Regions from separate parts of the Cupriavidus sp. genome, predicted to be linked through region 1. Evidence: predicted binding sites of a transcription regulator. Region 1 holds the regulator's gene; each other region holds the start of a gene.
The links. Region 1 encodes LexA, which represses DNA repair genes until DNA is damaged. Its sites were predicted from a motif close to ACTGTATNNNNATACAGT; they were not measured.
Positions count from the first base shown of each region.

Region 2: imuA (translesion DNA synthesis-associated protein ImuA) is a predicted target of LexA. The motif match lies at 2,269-2,286, and genes of this name have one in related genera.
Region 3: recA (recombinase RecA) is a predicted target of LexA. The motif match lies at 3,232-3,249, and genes of this name have one in related genera.

Region 1 is NZ_DBHKYV010000030.1:91,796-97,270, reverse strand. Features, by position in the region: gene rpsR (30S ribosomal protein S18) at 1-49, opposite strand, end outside; gene priB (primosomal replication protein N) at 53-352, opposite strand; gene rpsF (30S ribosomal protein S6) at 373-747, opposite strand; gene ACO550_RS28140 (asparaginase) at 858-1,865, opposite strand; gene lexA (transcriptional repressor LexA) at 2,099-2,755, shown strand; gene ACO550_RS28130 (hypothetical protein) at 2,938-3,111, shown strand; gene ACO550_RS28125 (hypothetical protein) at 3,382-3,642, opposite strand; tRNA gene ACO550_RS28120 (tRNA-His) at 3,824-3,899, opposite strand; gene ACO550_RS28115 (hypothetical protein) at 4,014-4,274, opposite strand; gene dusA (tRNA dihydrouridine(20/20a) synthase DusA) at 5,156-5,475, opposite strand, start outside.
Region 2 is NZ_DBHKYV010000027.1:33,495-38,969, forward strand. Features, by position in the region: gene ACO550_RS26325 (hypothetical protein) at 18-257, shown strand; gene ACO550_RS26330 (hypothetical protein) at 354-605, shown strand; gene ACO550_RS26335 (hypothetical protein) at 1,091-1,279, shown strand; gene imuA (translesion DNA synthesis-associated protein ImuA) at 1,381-2,268, opposite strand; gene ACO550_RS26345 (hypothetical protein) at 2,540-2,833, shown strand; gene ACO550_RS26350 (hypothetical protein) at 2,948-3,091, shown strand; gene ACO550_RS26355 (HEPN domain-containing protein) at 3,366-4,610, opposite strand; partial or broken gene ACO550_RS26360 (ATP-dependent DNA ligase) at 4,849-5,394, shown strand; gene ACO550_RS26365 (hypothetical protein) at 5,417-5,475, opposite strand, start outside.
Region 3 is NZ_DBHKYV010000001.1:98,010-103,484, reverse strand. Features, by position in the region: gene ACO550_RS00465 (MFS transporter) at 1-193, opposite strand, end outside; gene ACO550_RS00460 (sodium/substrate symporter small subunit) at 539-889, opposite strand; gene ACO550_RS00455 (sensor histidine kinase) at 886-2,460, opposite strand; gene ACO550_RS00450 (response regulator) at 2,473-3,162, opposite strand; gene recA (recombinase RecA) at 3,399-4,460, shown strand; gene recX (recombination regulator RecX) at 4,539-5,009, shown strand; gene ACO550_RS00435 (DUF2889 domain-containing protein) at 5,365-5,475, shown strand, end outside.

The DNA.
Region 1 (5,475 bases):
GTTGCTGGAAGCGCTTCTTGTTCTTGTTGTCACGTTTGACGAATGCCATGATTCAATCCTTTTCGAATGCTTTACATCGAGTGATGTGAAAGACCAGTGTCTTGCTGTTGCGGTGCTTGCGCGCCAGGAATCCTTCGCAATCAAGCAACGTGCCGAGCGGCAACCGCTCGAGTCGCTGGCCGATGGCGCCAATGGCCATGGCCACGACCGCAAACTCCACCTGCCGGGGCGTTTCCGCCTCCAGGACCTCGCCGGCATGCTGCAGGATGCAGTTGACGACGGGTACTCCGGCCGGTGTGTAGCGCAGCGTGTCTCGTTCGGCGAGGGTGGCGGTCAGCCGAAGCTGGTTCACCGCGACACAGCAGTCCGCACTTAGGCGGCCTGGCCTTCCGTGGTCGTTTGCGCGGCCTTGCGGGCTTCTTCGCGCTGCACTTCCTTCATCATCGGCGAAGGAGCAGTCTCGGCCTTCTTGGTCTGGACGATCAGGTGGCGCAGGACGGCGTCGTTGAACTTGAACGCGTGTTCCAGTTCAGCCAGCGTTTCCTTGCCGCATTCGATGTTCAGGCAAACGTAGTGAGCCTTGGCCAGCTTCTGGATCATGTAGGCCATCTGACGGCGGCCCCAGTCTTCCACGCGATGGATCTGACCGTTCTGCGAGATCACGAGCTGCTTGTAGCGCTCGATCATCGCCGGCACTTGTTCGCTTTGGTCCGGATGGACGATAAATACGATTTCGTAATGACGCATTGACGCTCCTTTTGGATGAGCCACCCGGGCGTCAAGTCCGGTGCGGCAAGGTTGAATAGCCCGCGAGTATAGCCCGTAACCAGGCGACCCGCAAGCAGGCCGACCGTAGCCTACGATCGGGCGTAAAGATCCTGCAGGCGCCCGGAATCGGCGCCAAGACCCGGGTCGGACGCCAGGGCCAGCAACAGCAACACGCGCGCCTTGTACGGGTTCAGGTCGGCGGCCGAGGCGAACAAGCCGGCGGTGGGCGCCGGCTTGGCTGCCAATGCCACGTGACCGGCACCGGTGCGCGAGCTGCGTACCACCGCCACGCCACGCGCCGCGGCATCGGCCAGCGCGCCCGCCAGGGTTTCATGCACCGAGCCATTGCCTGCCGCTGCCACCACCAGGCCCTTCACGCCGGCCGACACCAGTGCATCGACAGCCACCCGCCCTGGTTGGGCATAGCTGGCCACGATCTCCACCATCGGCCAGCTTGCGGGCACCGGCAGGTACGATCTGTCCGCACCCGCCGCCAGCGGCGCCCGCGCAAACCGGATATAGGTGTCCTGCACGAATCCGAGCGGACCGGCAACCGGCGAGACAAAAGCATCGACCGCCGAAGTATGTGACTTGGTGACATCGCGCGCGGCGTGGATCTGCTGGTTCAACACCACCAGCACGCCCTTGCCGCGCGCCGCCGGATTGGCCGCTACGCGCACCGCATCGAGCAGGTTCAGCGGGCCATCGGCGGACAGCGAAGTCGAGGGGCGCATCGCGGCGGTAATTACCACTGGCACCGGCGTAGCCTGCGTCAGATGCAGGAACATCGCCGTTTCCTCAAGCGTGTCGGTCCCATGCGTGATCACGATACCGGCCACATCGGGCTGCGCCGACCAGTGCGCCACGCGCGCGGCCAACTGCTGCCAGAGACTGAACATCATGTCCTTGCTGTCGACCTGCGCAACCTGCTCCGCCTCGATGCGCGCAACATCGGCCAGGACGGGCACGGCCTGCACCAGTTGCGATACCGGCACGGTGGCGGCCTGGTAATGGGCACTGCTGGCAGGACTTCCGGACGATCCGGCAATGGTGCCGCCCGTGGCGAGCACAACGATTCGAGGCAAGGAAGCGGTCATGTCAGCGCTGATCAGTCGATGGATCCGGGCGCCGATTGTAACTGCCGCGCCGCGCCGCTCGCAGCCATGGCAAACCCGTGGACCGCAATCCGGTGCGCCATCCAGTGCACCAGCACGCCAGGCCCGCATGTTGAGCCCACAGCGCAAATTGTGCTTGCACTTCACTCGATACTGTATAAAATCACAGCATACTGTTTAAACATACAGTGCTTCGGCACTGAGACCGGCGAACCATGGCGACCCTGACACCCCGGCAGCAGCAGATCTTCGATCTGATCCGCAATGCGATCCGAAATACCGGCTTTCCGCCGACCCGCGCAGAGATCGCTGCCGAATTCGGCTTCTCCTCGCCCAATTCCGCCGAAGAACATCTGCGTGCGCTGGCTCGCAAGGGCGTGATCGAACTGACGCCAGGCGCATCGCGCGGCATCCGGCTGAAGGTTTCGCGCAGCGACTCGGAGCGCGAAGACCAATTCTCGCTGCCGATGGCTGGCGTGCTGCAATTGACGTTGCCGCTGGTCGGCCGCGTCGCAGCTGGTAGCCCGATCCTTGCCGCGGAACATATCGATCGCCAATACCACGTGGATGCCTCGGTCTTCGACGAGCGCCCCGACTACCTGTTGCGCGTACGCGGCCTGAGCATGCGTGACGCGGGCATTCTCGACGGCGACCTGCTGGCCGTGAAGAAGGCCAGCGAGGCCGCTAACGGCAAGATCGTCGTGGCCCGCCTCGGCGAGGATGTCACCGTGAAGCGCCTGAAGAAACGCGGCGACACGATTGAACTGATCGCCGAAAACCCCGATTTCCAGAACATCGTGCTGCAATCCGGTCGCGATGAGTTTTCGCTCGAAGGTATCGCTGTAGGCCTGATCCGATCATCAGGTTTTTAAACCGGGGGAAGAGACTCCACGCGGAGTCGCGAGAAGTCGCACAAAGTCTCTGACCTCTAGTCCCCGCGACCCGGCAGCACGGCCGTCTGCCCTGGTCACCCGCTTTGCTTTGCCCATGCCGCCCCGTCCTCCCTGGACGGCGGGCGCGGACTTCTGCTGAACGCAAATTACGAGGTGCTGCCATGCTGCCATCCAACTCCATCGCCCCCCGCCGCCCGGTCAAGCCGGTACCGTTCCGACAAATCAAGGGCGTTCGCGTCTACCAGGGTGCCCAGCGCCGCACGATGGTCGGCAACATGGCCGCAATCTGCCGCATGCTGGAACTCGACGAACCGACCTCGAAACTGCACGCCTGAACTCGAGCTCGACGCGTTTTCCCAACCCTCTATCAGCATTGCGGGCCGCGCTTAACGGCAGCAAGTCGCTAACCCTTGAGCGATTGTAAAAAGTGGAGTCGCATGCTCACAACGTGTAATTAAGAGCACGTTTAAATCTGTTGAAAGACTGATTAAACTCACTAGCGCGCAATGAAACACTGGCGCATTGGCGTCATGCGCAGACCCGGACCTTGACGGCCCCGCCGAGGTCCGGTTTTTTTTGCCCTGCGCCAAACGCAACTTGCGATGTCAGTCGGCCAGCGGAAATCCAAACCAGTCCGCAGCCAGGTCGGCTTCGAACGGCACCATCCACGCGACACCGTTAGCTGCCTGGTATTTCTGGAACTGACCACCAACCAGGCGCTCCACCGCAATCGACTTGCGCCCCTCGCCACCCCTCTCGACCTCGATCACAAACTCGAAGTCGTCGGGAACAAACCCATGCTTGCCGCAAGCGGTTGCCACCTCGTCCTGCTCCTGCCGTGAAAGATCATGGAACCGCAGCGTCATGACTCACCCCCACCGAAGCGCTCAATGGCAATGAGTACAGCATAGTCATTCGGCAAGGATCGCCGTCGGCGACTGAGGCGCGGACCCGTACCTTGAGAAGTCAGACGTTGGTGGAGGAGATAAACGGTGAGTGCGGAAAGCAAAAAAGCCGCTTGGATAAGCGGCTTTTCTGGGAATACTTTGGGGTGGCTGACGGGACTCGAACCCGCGACAACAGGAATCACAATCCTGGACTCTACCAACTGAGCTACAGCCACCGTAGTGATGTTTCGCCAACCGATGCGTCGATCAGCGAAGAACAAGACTATACAAGGATTCCTGATGGATGGCTAGTATCCCGCACAAAAAAATTCAAGGAAGCCTGACAGACTTCATCGGCTTCCAACCCACTTCGCTTCCAGCAGCACAGCATTCTTGATTGCATCAATCGTATCGGCCTCGCTTGGAAACAGGCCAAGCAAGCGTTTCGATTTGCCATTGAGTACATCGCGTTGCAGCGCCTTGCCTGCTTCGACCGACGTACCCGCGTGCCAGCAATAGCGCGCGGTCCATTTGCCGTCCTGCAATTGCTCCGCAACCCAGATCACCCGGTAGTCTTCGAAGACTTCACCGAATGGTTGTTCCGTTTCCATTTCAGTTCCTCAGGGCTTGCTTCCGATCGCTGGCGGCGGCACCAATCACTGCAGTGCCGCGCCAGGGCTTGGCCAACCCACCTGCTTTTATTCCCCACTGAAATCGCGCCGATTCACCATCCATGCGCGACTCACGTTCCACACGTCGTCGGTTGCGACGTTGGGCGAATCCTAGCATGCCCCCTACCCCTCCCCGCGTCGCAAGCAATCGGGTCCGGTTATCGAGACAGAAGAAGCGACACAGAATTCACCACCAGAACTGAGTATCGGCATATCCACCAAAAAGAGGAGTCTGTGCCCCTCCAAGGCAGGGTTTTTCTGCAGTTGGTGCTGTTGGATACTCTTTCCCAGAGGGACATTGACCCCCCTCGACATTCCCGACAGGCGATCACTCCCGACGAGCATCGCCTGCTTTTTTTGGTCACGGAACTTCTTCGTCACATATCACTCAGAACCTCGGTTCCGAGTGCAAAATCCGCGCAAAAAAAAGAGCCCGCCGTAGCGGACTCTTAAATATAGCGATCTCAATGCCCTGAAGGCAGAATCAATGTAGTCCGCAAAGTCGTGGTCCACCATCCGGGCAAACCCACGGTCGGCGTACCCACGACGAAACGCACAAAAAAAAGCCCGCACACGGCGGGCTGAATAATCAGTTGAAGAAAGCCCTGTATTCGAGGGCAGGCACAGTGTAAGAACATGGCATGCCACCGGCGAATTAGGGGAATCCCTTTGCTGGTGCGGGTCTCCGGCATGCCCAACTGTCGCAAACGCCCTTGGGGCATACATTTGCGCGGGACTGCATAGAACGATCGTTCGAAATTAGAGGCTTTCTTCAGCCCTCGTCGACCGCCGCAGCACCCCCGCACCCGCCCTGTCAGCGCTCAAGCAGCCTCAAGAAGATCCGGCCTCAGATGGGACCGGGCTTCCACAAACAGGGCATCGACCTCCGCACGCGTGCGCGCTGCATGCATCCTGCGGGCATCCGAAAGCACTCGGCGCCAGCCCCGGCCGCCATGGATACCCCGGTGCAGGCCCAGCATATGGCGGGTGACGGCCCCCATATAGCCACCCTTTTCCACGTGGCTGCCGATATAGCTTTGCATGATCAGTTCGACGTCTTCACGCGAAGGACTCGGCGCCGTGCCGTGATAAAACCGCGCATCCATCTCCGCCAGAAAATACGGCTCGTGATAGGCCTGAC
Region 2 (5,475 bases), on a different contig from region 1:
CCGGATGAGGCAGGAAGATGGCCGATCGCAGCGGAGATAAGACGGATTGGAAAGCGAGGGCCGAGCAGTTGGCGATGCTCCTGGACAGTTTTCGCGAGGACGCTCGACGCTACCGGCATCTGATGGCGCTCGCCAGGCCCGAAACCGATGGGTGGCACATTCACGTGCCGGGGGATCTGGAGATGCCCTTTGCGAAGGCCATCGACACTCATGCACTCGTCAAGCAAGCGATCACCAACGCGAACACCAAGGATTGATTCCGTTCTAGCGCCAGCGAAAACGCCCCATCCGGGGATATCCGGCGCTTTACGCGGCCCCGCACCGGCCGGGCGCCGGTGTCGCAGGAGGCGGTAATGCAACAGTTTTTCATTGATGAACAAGCTGCGCGCCGCTTCATGCGCGAGGAATGCAGCTGGCCAGATCGGGACATTGATGCGCTGGCCAGCGTGCGGGCGCTGGAAAACTGCGAGTGCGAGGAATACTTCGGCGCGTGGATCGTTTGGCAACCCTGCGCCGGCTGCGGCAAGACGCTCCCTTGTGCGCCGGATGCCGTCGCTGACTATGAGTGCGACGCCTGCGACTACGACACGAACCGGGACCTCTGAAAACGCCCCGGTAGGGGAACAACCCGGCGCCCCAAAGCGTCCCGCACCGGCCGGTTGCTGGAGAGAACTCTGAACATGCCGACCGACGATCAAAACACTCCCCAGCATCCGGAAGATGACGCCGAAGACGACGCGATACGTGCTCAGCTGTTTCCGGATATGACCATCGAGTAATTCCGAGCGATGCGCAACCGACAACGGCAGGCATTCGATGATTTGTCTCCCGAGGAGCAGAAGCGCGTTCGCAACGACGTCGACCGGATGGGCGAGCGTGCAGCCGGAGCGGTTGCAGATGGCGCTATCCGCAAGGCGCGATCCGGCCGCTGAAGGAAAACGCCGCGGTGACCTAGTGAAGCGCCATGCCCGAGTGTGGAACATGGGCCGATCTGGCATAATCCACGGCAAGGTTGCTTAGGTCAGGGGCGGTTGCGGGCAGTTCGACCCTGCTGGGTGCCTCATACCTGGTCTTTTATGTTCTATTGCTGATGGTGCTTGGTTTCGCCAAGCTGCGCGGTATGACAAATATTAACTCGACATCAACTGATGTCGGAAAGGCCGAAGGTGAAGGTATGGGCAAAAACTCTCTGGATTTCGTGAAGCTGTCTGTGTTGTCTGTGTTGGAAACGATTCACGGGCTGGGTATGAGTGCACTTGTGGCTGTAGCGCTGCCCTAAGCAACTTTGGCAAAAGCCGCCTCCGGGCGGCTTTTTTACGCCAGTGGTCCATGCCGATAACTGTTCGTTATCGGCATGCAGCTTCAAGCGCCCCAAGCCATTCAAGCATCTGCGCTGGACATTTCTGAAGCGGCCGCAACACGGTCCTCGCGGTCCTGACGCTGCTCCGGGCTCGATAGAATCCGACCGCGGCGGTGGGCCCCGCCGATGCCCGCCAGATAGACCAGACTCTGAAGCGGCAAAAGCAAAGCGCTAGAAGCTGCAGGCCCTCGACGCTTTAGTATCTGTGCGCGTACACAGCCACCTGGCGCTGGCTCGAGTGCAATGCGCAGTGGAGATGCGGAGGCATCGTTGGCGGCCGAGGCCGAACGAATGGCGAACACCAGTGCGTCCGTTGCAGCGGCAAGGGCCTGCAGGCGCCGGATAGACTCGGGCCGAGTGCGCGGCAACCACGCCACGAGCGCGCCTAGTGCATTCGAGCGCAAGATCGTCTCGCACGCCCACTGTGCATCTGCCGCCGATTCTGCCTTCACCCAGCGAACATGCTTGGCCAAGCCGATACGCGCAAGTTCTGGCGCGTTTGGAGCATACGGGCAGCTCACTAGCCATATCGGGCGATTGCGCTGCGCCGCCGCATCTAGCGCACCGTGGAGCATTGATAGTTCGCCGATGCCCGGCTGCTTGACGATCAATTCAGTGACGGCACCTTCCGCCCAACCTCCACCCGGCAGTTGCCCATCCAAAGCCTCGATGCCGCTGGCGATAACTCTGCCCACGGGCTGCGCCAATTGACTCGCCCTCCATAGAGAAGGGTGGATCGCGCTCGGGTCGCTGAGCGGATTGACCTTTTGCGAAGGAGCGATCGAAGGAGGCGGCGACGACGCGTCGACATCGGTAGTCGCTATCAACACAGCCTCAGCGTCACCCAAGAGGGAAAGTTGATGGGCAGAAATTCCCGAGCAAGGAGTTTGCGATAGATGAGGCGGCATACTGTATATACATACAGTATATAGGTGATTTTTGCAATTTTATTCACTATGTATTTCTACTAATGAAAACTATGCGGAGGCGTTTAGCCGGCTAAACGGCAAATTTGAATCGCTTAACATAATCTATATTATGCCTTTTAGATCACTTTTAGCCACATTTAACCGCCAACATTCCAAATCCACGTTCTTTCATATGGCTGGAGCTTCACCTAGCAAACGTGCACGACGTGCCTCATAATCGATACCCCATTTTTAATCGAAGGGCTTGGGCATGTCTTACGACGATTCGCAGGAAAAGTACTTTGAAGCTACCCTTACGGAGCTTTCTAAGCAGGCAGCAACGCTGGTGATCCAGGGGTGGGGGCGTGAAGCCGCCGCCGTCAAGGTAGTCACCCGCTTCGTCAATAGCAGCGAGGCGGCAGGCGATGTTCAGGGCGTGCTGCAGACCCTGGAAGAGAACCAGCCCATCACGGTTGCCGGCAAGGCATCGCAGGTTGCGCAGATTGCCAACGAAATTAGACATATCGTCGAGCACGAGTTGAGCAAGGTCCTCTCCGCTGACTAGAAGCTGGCAGTTGCACAAGCGTCGCCGCTGTCACCACCAGCGACGTAGGACCGCAACCGATAGCAGGCCTCTACGTCCTCGCCAACACTCTGCATTATCAGCACAATGGAGACGATGATGACCATCAAGGACATTCACGTGGTTCCCGCGGGCGAAGGGTGGGTGGTTGAGGCGGCGGGCGCCGGAAAACGCGGCCGCGATGGCCAGCTCCGTGAGCGCAATTCTTTCGGCAATGACCCGCGAGACGTTAAGGGTTAAGGGTTAAGGGCTAAGGCCCATGGTCCGCGCTACTCCAGCGGTGCTGGACACCCTGAAACCGATGCTGCTCACGCCGCGAAAGGCTGTGCCGCGCGACGCCGGCTGGCTCGTCGAGCTCAAGTTCAAATACGTACCCCGTTCCGTTGCTTTTCCCAACACTCTTGCCAGAGAGTAACCCGTTGCGTTTGCCGAAGACAGGCGTTGCGATTGGGGTCAGATTGCAATTCTCGCGAGCGCCGGGAAGCGCAGCGATTCGAATCTGTGACAGCAGGGTTCATGCCAATCCCAACGGCTGCGTGCTATCCAAACCGAGATGCTTTATCTCTGAAATAATAGACAGCTCCAACGCCGTTCTGCCCCACCCCAGGAAGTCCTCATCGCTCTCATCGAGTGATGTCGCATTCCCATGAACTAATTTCGAGCGCATCACATACAATTCTTTGAATCGTTCGCGGATTGTATTACGACCTTTTATATTGTTACCAATTAGATAAGCGCAGCGGTCCGCTAATGTGTGAGTAAGACTACCATTACTAGTATCATCGCCAAACAGAGCTTCCAATCCAATGCAGGTCTGTAAAAACGCGAGCGTCTGATTCTCACTAACATAAGAATCGAAACACCACTCCGTTGCGGCTCGAACCCGTTTTGCCTCCGGCGAATCACTAATCATCAAGAGCGACGGCAAGCGAAGTACGCTTTTCAGTGCTGAATGCGCACTCTCTGCCGCAACTGCCTTTTTCCAATTCTCACTATCGGTATCTGGCCTTGCCTTTTCGAGTAGACGGCAAACATCCATTGGTAAGGGGGCTTTCGCGCCCTTCTTCGAAAGCCGATCCACGTAAACAAGATCAAACTTCTGAACAGCATGCTGGCTAGAAAGAAAGAATCCCAGACTCCCTGGAACGTCCTCCACTTTCAAGACGCGCTTGGAGATCAATTGCTGCAAAGCAGTCTTAAATGATCCGTAAGCCGTCTTGACGCCGCTTGTCTGCAGACCCCTCCCGCAATATCCAGCTACAACCGTTTGAAGAAATACCGTCCTTTTTTCCGTCTTAGAGAAAGCCGACAATAAACTGCCAGTGCCTGAGAAGAACTCCGGAAGCTCATCATACTTATCAAAGACTTTGATTCCAAATTCTTTAGAGATTTCAATCTCGCTAATTTCGTCTCCAAAATTTGGCATTACTAGGTAGACGTCATATTGCCTAGGTATGCTATCAAAGTATTCAGCCAAAGCACGCTCAAGCTGCTCCAGCTGACCCTGGATAAGGACTTCGGAAAGCCTTGTTGCAGGCGTATCTTTCTGATCTTCTAATATCTCGCGTATATGGTCTAAAAAAATAAAATAGACATCTTGTGAAGATATCCACTCGCGTTTTTGTTTCACAACCTCAACAGCAAGCGCGTTTACAGCGGTCGCCCATGAACTGTATATCGGCCATCCGTTTTCAATCTCACAGCAATCAATGCTGGCCGCTATCAGGCGCCGAATATTCGCCATGGCTTTTGCATGCATGCTCGTCTCCCCACGCTTTTTCCTCACATTACAGAAAATGCTACCCGATTGGCGCCGCTTGTGCGAGGCCCCGCAAGGCCCGATGCCGCGCAATCGATTCTCTCGCCAGACTTGGCTCAAGGTCGGCAACGCGTAGTAGGTGCGACTGGGTTGAGCTGCGGTTCTTGGGAGGCGACGCCAGATCCGTGAGGTCGGTCAATGGCAACACCTTCAAAGGTGCACATAAAAGTTCGACGGATACCGCGCATTGGCGTCGACCGGATCGGCCCCTTCTGTGCGAACGAAGAATGGTGCGGACTGCACCGACTGGTTTCCCGAACTGAAACAGGGTCTTCGCGCCCTTGCCGGCGGCTGCGTGCTCGATGGCGAAATCTGCGTCCTGGACTCACTCGGCCGCGCCGACTTTGAACGTTTGCACGCGCGTGCGCAGCGCAAACGATGGTACAAAGGTGCGGACCCCGTGGTGTTCTGCGCCTTCGACCTCTTGGTTATTAAGGGAAGCGACATCAGGCAAACTCCCATTGAAGAGCGCAAGCAACGGCTGGAGTCGCTGCTGAGCGTCAGCGGCGAGTCCTTAAGCATGCTCTACGTCCAGGCCATCCCCGACCAAGGCGAATGGCTCTACCGGCAATGTATCGCGCTCGGCTTAGAGGGGGTTGTTTGTAAGCGCGCCGGTTCGACTTATCAGTCGGGGGTTCGGTCACCTGATTGGATTAAAGTGAAGGTGCCTGGAGTACACGAGCACGGGGCATTTAAACGAGGCGTGGCGCCAACGTTGCTATGAATTTGGCCGCCCATCAGCTGACCTAACGGCTCCGCGCTGCATCCGCATTGACGCGCTCGATCATTGCATCGATGACTTCAC
Region 3 (5,475 bases), on a different contig from region 1:
CCGAGGTCGGGTCCAGACCCGCGAAGAACTGCTTGGCGATGACCGCCGCCAGCGAACCGTACAGGTAAAAGTCGTACCACTCGAACACCGTGCCTAGGGAAGAGGCCAGAATGACCTTTCTCTCTTCCTTCGTCATCGGCGCATTGTGAGCCGTGCGACCAGGCACGGCTCCCGCGTTATGCGCGTTTGCCATTTGTTGTCTCCTCCGTTGCCGTCTATGCGTCTTCCGTCGAAAAAACGATCCCCGGAGAAGGTCCGCGCGTGTGCGCATGCCGGCCCATTCACCAAGGCTGCAACGATTGTGGGAGGCGAAACTTACTGAGTTCTGACAGATTTGGCGTAAATTGTGCAGAATTCGTCGGGGTATACGCTGAGCAGGGTGACCCTGCATCGACCCCCGGTCATGCTGCATTGCGATGCACTTTTTCCTGCAGGGCGCATGGCAATGCGCTGCATGCCGCTCTTGCTCTGCAGCATTCCGGACGGGGTGCGAGGAAACCCTTACAAGGGATCCTTCGCGATGCCTTACAGCGAATCCTTACAGCGAACCCTTGCCGGGGACGGTGCCGTTGTCAGGGTGCGCGGGCGGGGCCGGGTGTGCGTCGGCTCCGGCCTCGGCCTGTTCGAGCGCATGCGCCTCGTCGTCGGCCCGGTTCATGCGCCACGCGTACAGCGCGGCCATCAGCACGTAGAGGATCAGTGAACCCTGCGCTGCCATCCAGAACGAGAATGGCCAGCCCAGGAAATCGAACTGGAGGTCGCGCGCAAACCAGCTCACGACGAACGTGACCATGAACCACGCCGCCAGCAGCGCGCCGATCCAGCGCATGTTGTGGTGCCAGGCGCGCCGCTCCTGCGGCGTCATCCGGTCGCGTGGCGCCTTTCTCATGCCGGCGTCTCTTCGGGTTCGGTCCGGCGCAGGGTAATGCGAAAGCGCGTGCCGGCCAGTCGTGGCGACGCCTGGTAGACGTTGTCGGCAATGGTCACTTCGCCGCCATGCTGCTGCACGATCTCGCGCACGATGGCCAGCCCCAGGCCGCTGCCTTCGGTATTGGTGCCGAGCACGCGAAAGAAGCGTTCCATCACGCGTTCGCGATCGGCCGGTGCAATGCCTGGCCCGGTGTCTTCCACATCCAGGTAGGCGAACGGCTCGAACGCATCGCGTGTCACGCGTACCGTGGCATTGCCTCCGGCAGGGGTGTAGCGGATGGCATTGTCGAGCAGGTTGTTGAGCATCTCGGTCAGCATCAAGCGATTGCCCGTGATCATCACGGGATGGTCGTCGGCCTCCAGGCCCAGGTCGATCGAACGCGCCCACGCTTGCGGCAGCCAGTCCTTGACCACGTCGCGCGCCAGCGTGGCCAGGTCCAGCGGCGCCATGCCACCCACGCCGGCCAGGTTCTCCATGCGTGCCAGTGAAAGCAACTGCGTCACCAGGTGCGCGGTGCGCTCGGAACTGCCGGCAATCTGTGCCAGCGAACGGCGCAATTCCTCGGGCGACTGTTCGCGCTGGGCCAGTTCGGCCTGCATGCGCAGGCCCGCCAGCGGGGTCTTCATCTGGTGCGCGGCATCGGCGATAAAGCGCTTCTGCGTCTGTACCGATTGGTCGAGCTGCGCGAGCAGGTCGTTGAACGACGCCACCAGCGGCGTGATTTCCTGCGGTGCGGCGCGCTCGTCGATCGGACTCGTGTCGCCGGGGTTGCGCGCGCGAATGCGTTGCTGGATCGCGGTGAGCGGTGCGAGTCCGCGCGTAAGTCCGAACCATACCAGCACCACGGCCAGCGGCAGGATCACGAACTGCGGCAGGATCACGCCCTTGATGATTTCATTGGCCAGCCGCGCGCGCTTGTCGAGCGTTTCGGCCACCTGTACCAGCACCGGCTGCGGACCACCGACATTCTTCAGGTCGACATAGGTATAGGCCACGCGCACATCGTTGCCGGCCACCCGATCGTCGCGCAGCGAGACCAGTCCCGCGTGGCCCTCCTCATCCTCGGACGGCAGCGGCAGGTCATGGTCGCCGGCCACATACTCGCCGCGCCGGCCCACCACCTGGTAGTAGATGTTGTCGGTTTCGTCGGCGCGCAGGATCTCGCGCGCCGACAGCGGCAGTTGCAGCGTCACGCGTCCATTGACTTCGCGCACCTGCTGCGACAGCACGATGGCGCTGGCTTCCAGCGAGCGGTCGAACGGGCCGTTGGCAATCGACTTGGCCACCAGGTAGGTGACGGCGATGCTCATCGGCCACAGCAGCAGCAGCGGGGCCAGCATCCAGTCGAGGATCTCACCGAACAGCGAGCGCGGTGCCGGATGGGCCGAAGTCTCCTCGAGGTGCGGCAATGCATCGGCCAGCGCGGCGTCCTCGGCCGCGGCATCCGCCAGCGTGGGGCGGGCGGCGTCGGGCGGGCGGGGGGCGCCTGCGGCGGATTGGCGTCGCCATGGCAGGCGCAGCAGGCTCATGGGTGCTCGTCGTCAGCCATGCGCAGCCACGGCCGGCTGGAATTTCTCGAGGCAGTAGCCCAGGCCGCGCACGGTGGCAATGCGAATGCCGCCAACCTCGATCTTCTTGCGCAGCCGATGCACGTAGACCTCGATCGCGTTATTGCTGACTTCCTCGCCCCATTCGCACAGGTGGTCGACCAGTTGCTCCTTCGATACCAGCCGGCCGCTGCGCGTGAGCAGGATTTCCAGCAGGCCGACCTCGCGTGCCGAAAGGTCCAGCATCTGCTCGTTGAGATAGGCGATGCGCCCGACCTGGTCGAACGCCAATGGGCCATGGCGCATCAGGGTGGCACCGCCACCGGCGCCGCGCCGCACCAGCGCCCGTACCCGCGCTTCAAGCTCGGTCAACGCGAATGGCTTGGCCATGTAGTCGTCGGCGCCAAGGTCCAGGCCCTTGACGCGCTCGTCCACGCCGTCGGCCGCGGTCAGGATCAGTACCGGCAGCATGGCGCCGCGTGCGCGCAGCCGCTTGAGCACTTCGAGCCCGGGCATGCGCGGCAAGCCGAGGTCTAGAATCAGCAAGTCGAAGGTTTGCGTGGAGAGCGCGGAATCGGCTTCCAGGCCATTGGCAACGTGATCCACCGCATAGCCGGAATGGCGTAGCGATCGTGTGAGGCCGTCTGCCAGCACATCGTCATCTTCGGCGATCAGAATCCGCATGATTGTCTCCACCCAGGGGGCCGGCATCGCCTGCCGCCGGCTGCGGAACCGGTGGGGCTTGCCAAGCATACTGTTTTTTTATACAGTACCCGACATTCCGCGCAAGCTGCCCCGGAAGGGTGCTGCGCAGTGCCGGGCCAGGCGCCCCAGCCCTGGGGAAGATCCCGGAAAAGGCTTGAAAATCAGGCGCCGCGCCGCATGCGGCCTATTTATACACCATTGACTGAAGGACGACCATGGACGACAAGAAGGCCGGCGCCGGCGTGAGCGCTGAGAAGCAGAAGGCGCTTGCCGCCGCGCTCTCCCAGATCGAGAAGCAGTTTGGCAAGGGCTCGATCATGCGTCTGGGCGATGGGGAAATCGAACAGGATATCCAGGTGGTGTCCACGGGCTCGCTGGGCCTGGATATCGCGCTGGGTGTCGGCGGCCTGCCGCGCGGCCGCGTGGTCGAGATCTACGGCCCGGAATCGTCGGGCAAGACCACGCTGACGCTGCAGGTGGTGGCCGAGATGCAGAAGCTGGGCGGCACCTGCGCGTTTATCGACGCGGAACACGCCCTCGATGTGCAATACGCGGGCAAGCTGGGCGTGGACGTCGGCAACCTGCTGATTTCGCAGCCGGATACCGGTGAACAGGCGCTGGAAATCACCGACGCACTGGTGCGCTCGGGCTCGATCGACCTGATCGTGATCGACTCGGTGGCCGCGCTGGTACCGAAGGCCGAAATCGAAGGCGAGATGGGCGATTCGCTGCCGGGCCTGCAGGCCCGCCTGATGAGCCAGGCGCTGCGCAAGCTGACCGGCACCATCAAGCGTACCAATTGCCTGGTGATCTTCATCAACCAGATCCGCATGAAGATCGGCGTGATGTTCGGTTCGCCGGAAACCACCACGGGCGGTAACGCGCTGAAGTTCTACGCGTCGGTGCGTCTCGATATCCGCCGCATCGGCTCGATCAAGAAGGGCGATGATGTGATCGGTAACGAGACCAAGGTCAAGGTGGTCAAGAACAAGGTGTCGCCGCCGTTCCGCGAGGCATTCTTCGACATCCTCTATGGCCAGGGCATCTCGCGCCAGGGCGAGATCATCGATCTCGGCGTGGACGCCAAGATCGTCGAGAAGTCGGGCGCGTGGTACAGCTACAACGGCGACAAGATCGGCCAGGGCAAGGACAATGCGCGCGAATACCTGCGCGAGAACCCCGATATTGCGGCGGAGATCGAGAACAAGGTCCGTGCAGCACTCGGCGTGGCCCCGACCAATGCCGCGGTTGGCGCACCGGCCGAGATCGACGGCTGAGGTTGACGTTGTTGTAAAGGAAGGCCGTCGCATGGTTGTGCGGCGGCTTTTTTGTTTTGAAGCTGGCAGAACTCCCGGATGCCCCGCCCACCCCTCTCCTTGAAAGCCCGCGCAGTGGGCTACCTGTCCCGTCGCGAGCACAGCCGTGCCGAACTGTCCCGCAAGCTGGCTCCGCATGCCGAATCGGCGGAAGAGGTGGAGGCCTTGCTCGATGCATTGGAGCGCGAAAACTGGCTGTCCAACGACCGTTTCGTCGACAGCCTCGTGCATCGCCGCGCCAGCCGGTACGGCGCCGCGCGCGTGATGCAGGAAGCCAAGACCCACCAGCTGGGCAACGATCAGTTGCGCGATCTGCAGGAACGCCTGCGCGACAGCGAGGTGGAGCGTGCGGCCGAGGTCTGGCGCAAACGCTTCGGCGTGCCACCCGATTCACCCGAGGCACGTGCAAAGCAGATCCGTTTCATGATGGCGCGCGGTTTCTCGCGCGCGGTGATCGGCAAGATCATCCGCGGCGCTGAAGAAGACGCGCAAGAAGAGTTGGGCGAGTAAGGAGAGCAGGGCGGGTAGCCATCTGCATACCTGCGTACGCATAAGGGGTATTCAAGCGCGCGTCAAGGCAGTTGTCGTACCACTGGTGCAACGCAGCGGCCACGCTCCTCATCGGCCGGGATCCGTTGTGTGGCGCGGGTTTGCCGGGTTTGCCGCCGCAACAATCGGTGCCATACAAGCGGGTGCGCAGGATGTTCCCGGTCAAAGCGGCGCGGCATGTTAAACTCCACGAGTTCTCCCGGCCAAGGCGGCCGTCCGGCTGGTGCCGGGCCGTCTGCCGCGATGTTTAGCCGGTTTTTGCCCGGTTGCCCCCGATTTTTCGCCACAAGAGCCTGCCGCTTCAGCCCCTGCTGTCATGCCGCTTTCCCCGCCTGTCACCCGAGCCTTGCGTCACCGCCGTGCCATCACGGCCGAGGCGTATTTGCGGGATGACGGCCTGTGGGACATCGAGGCACGCCTGACCGAT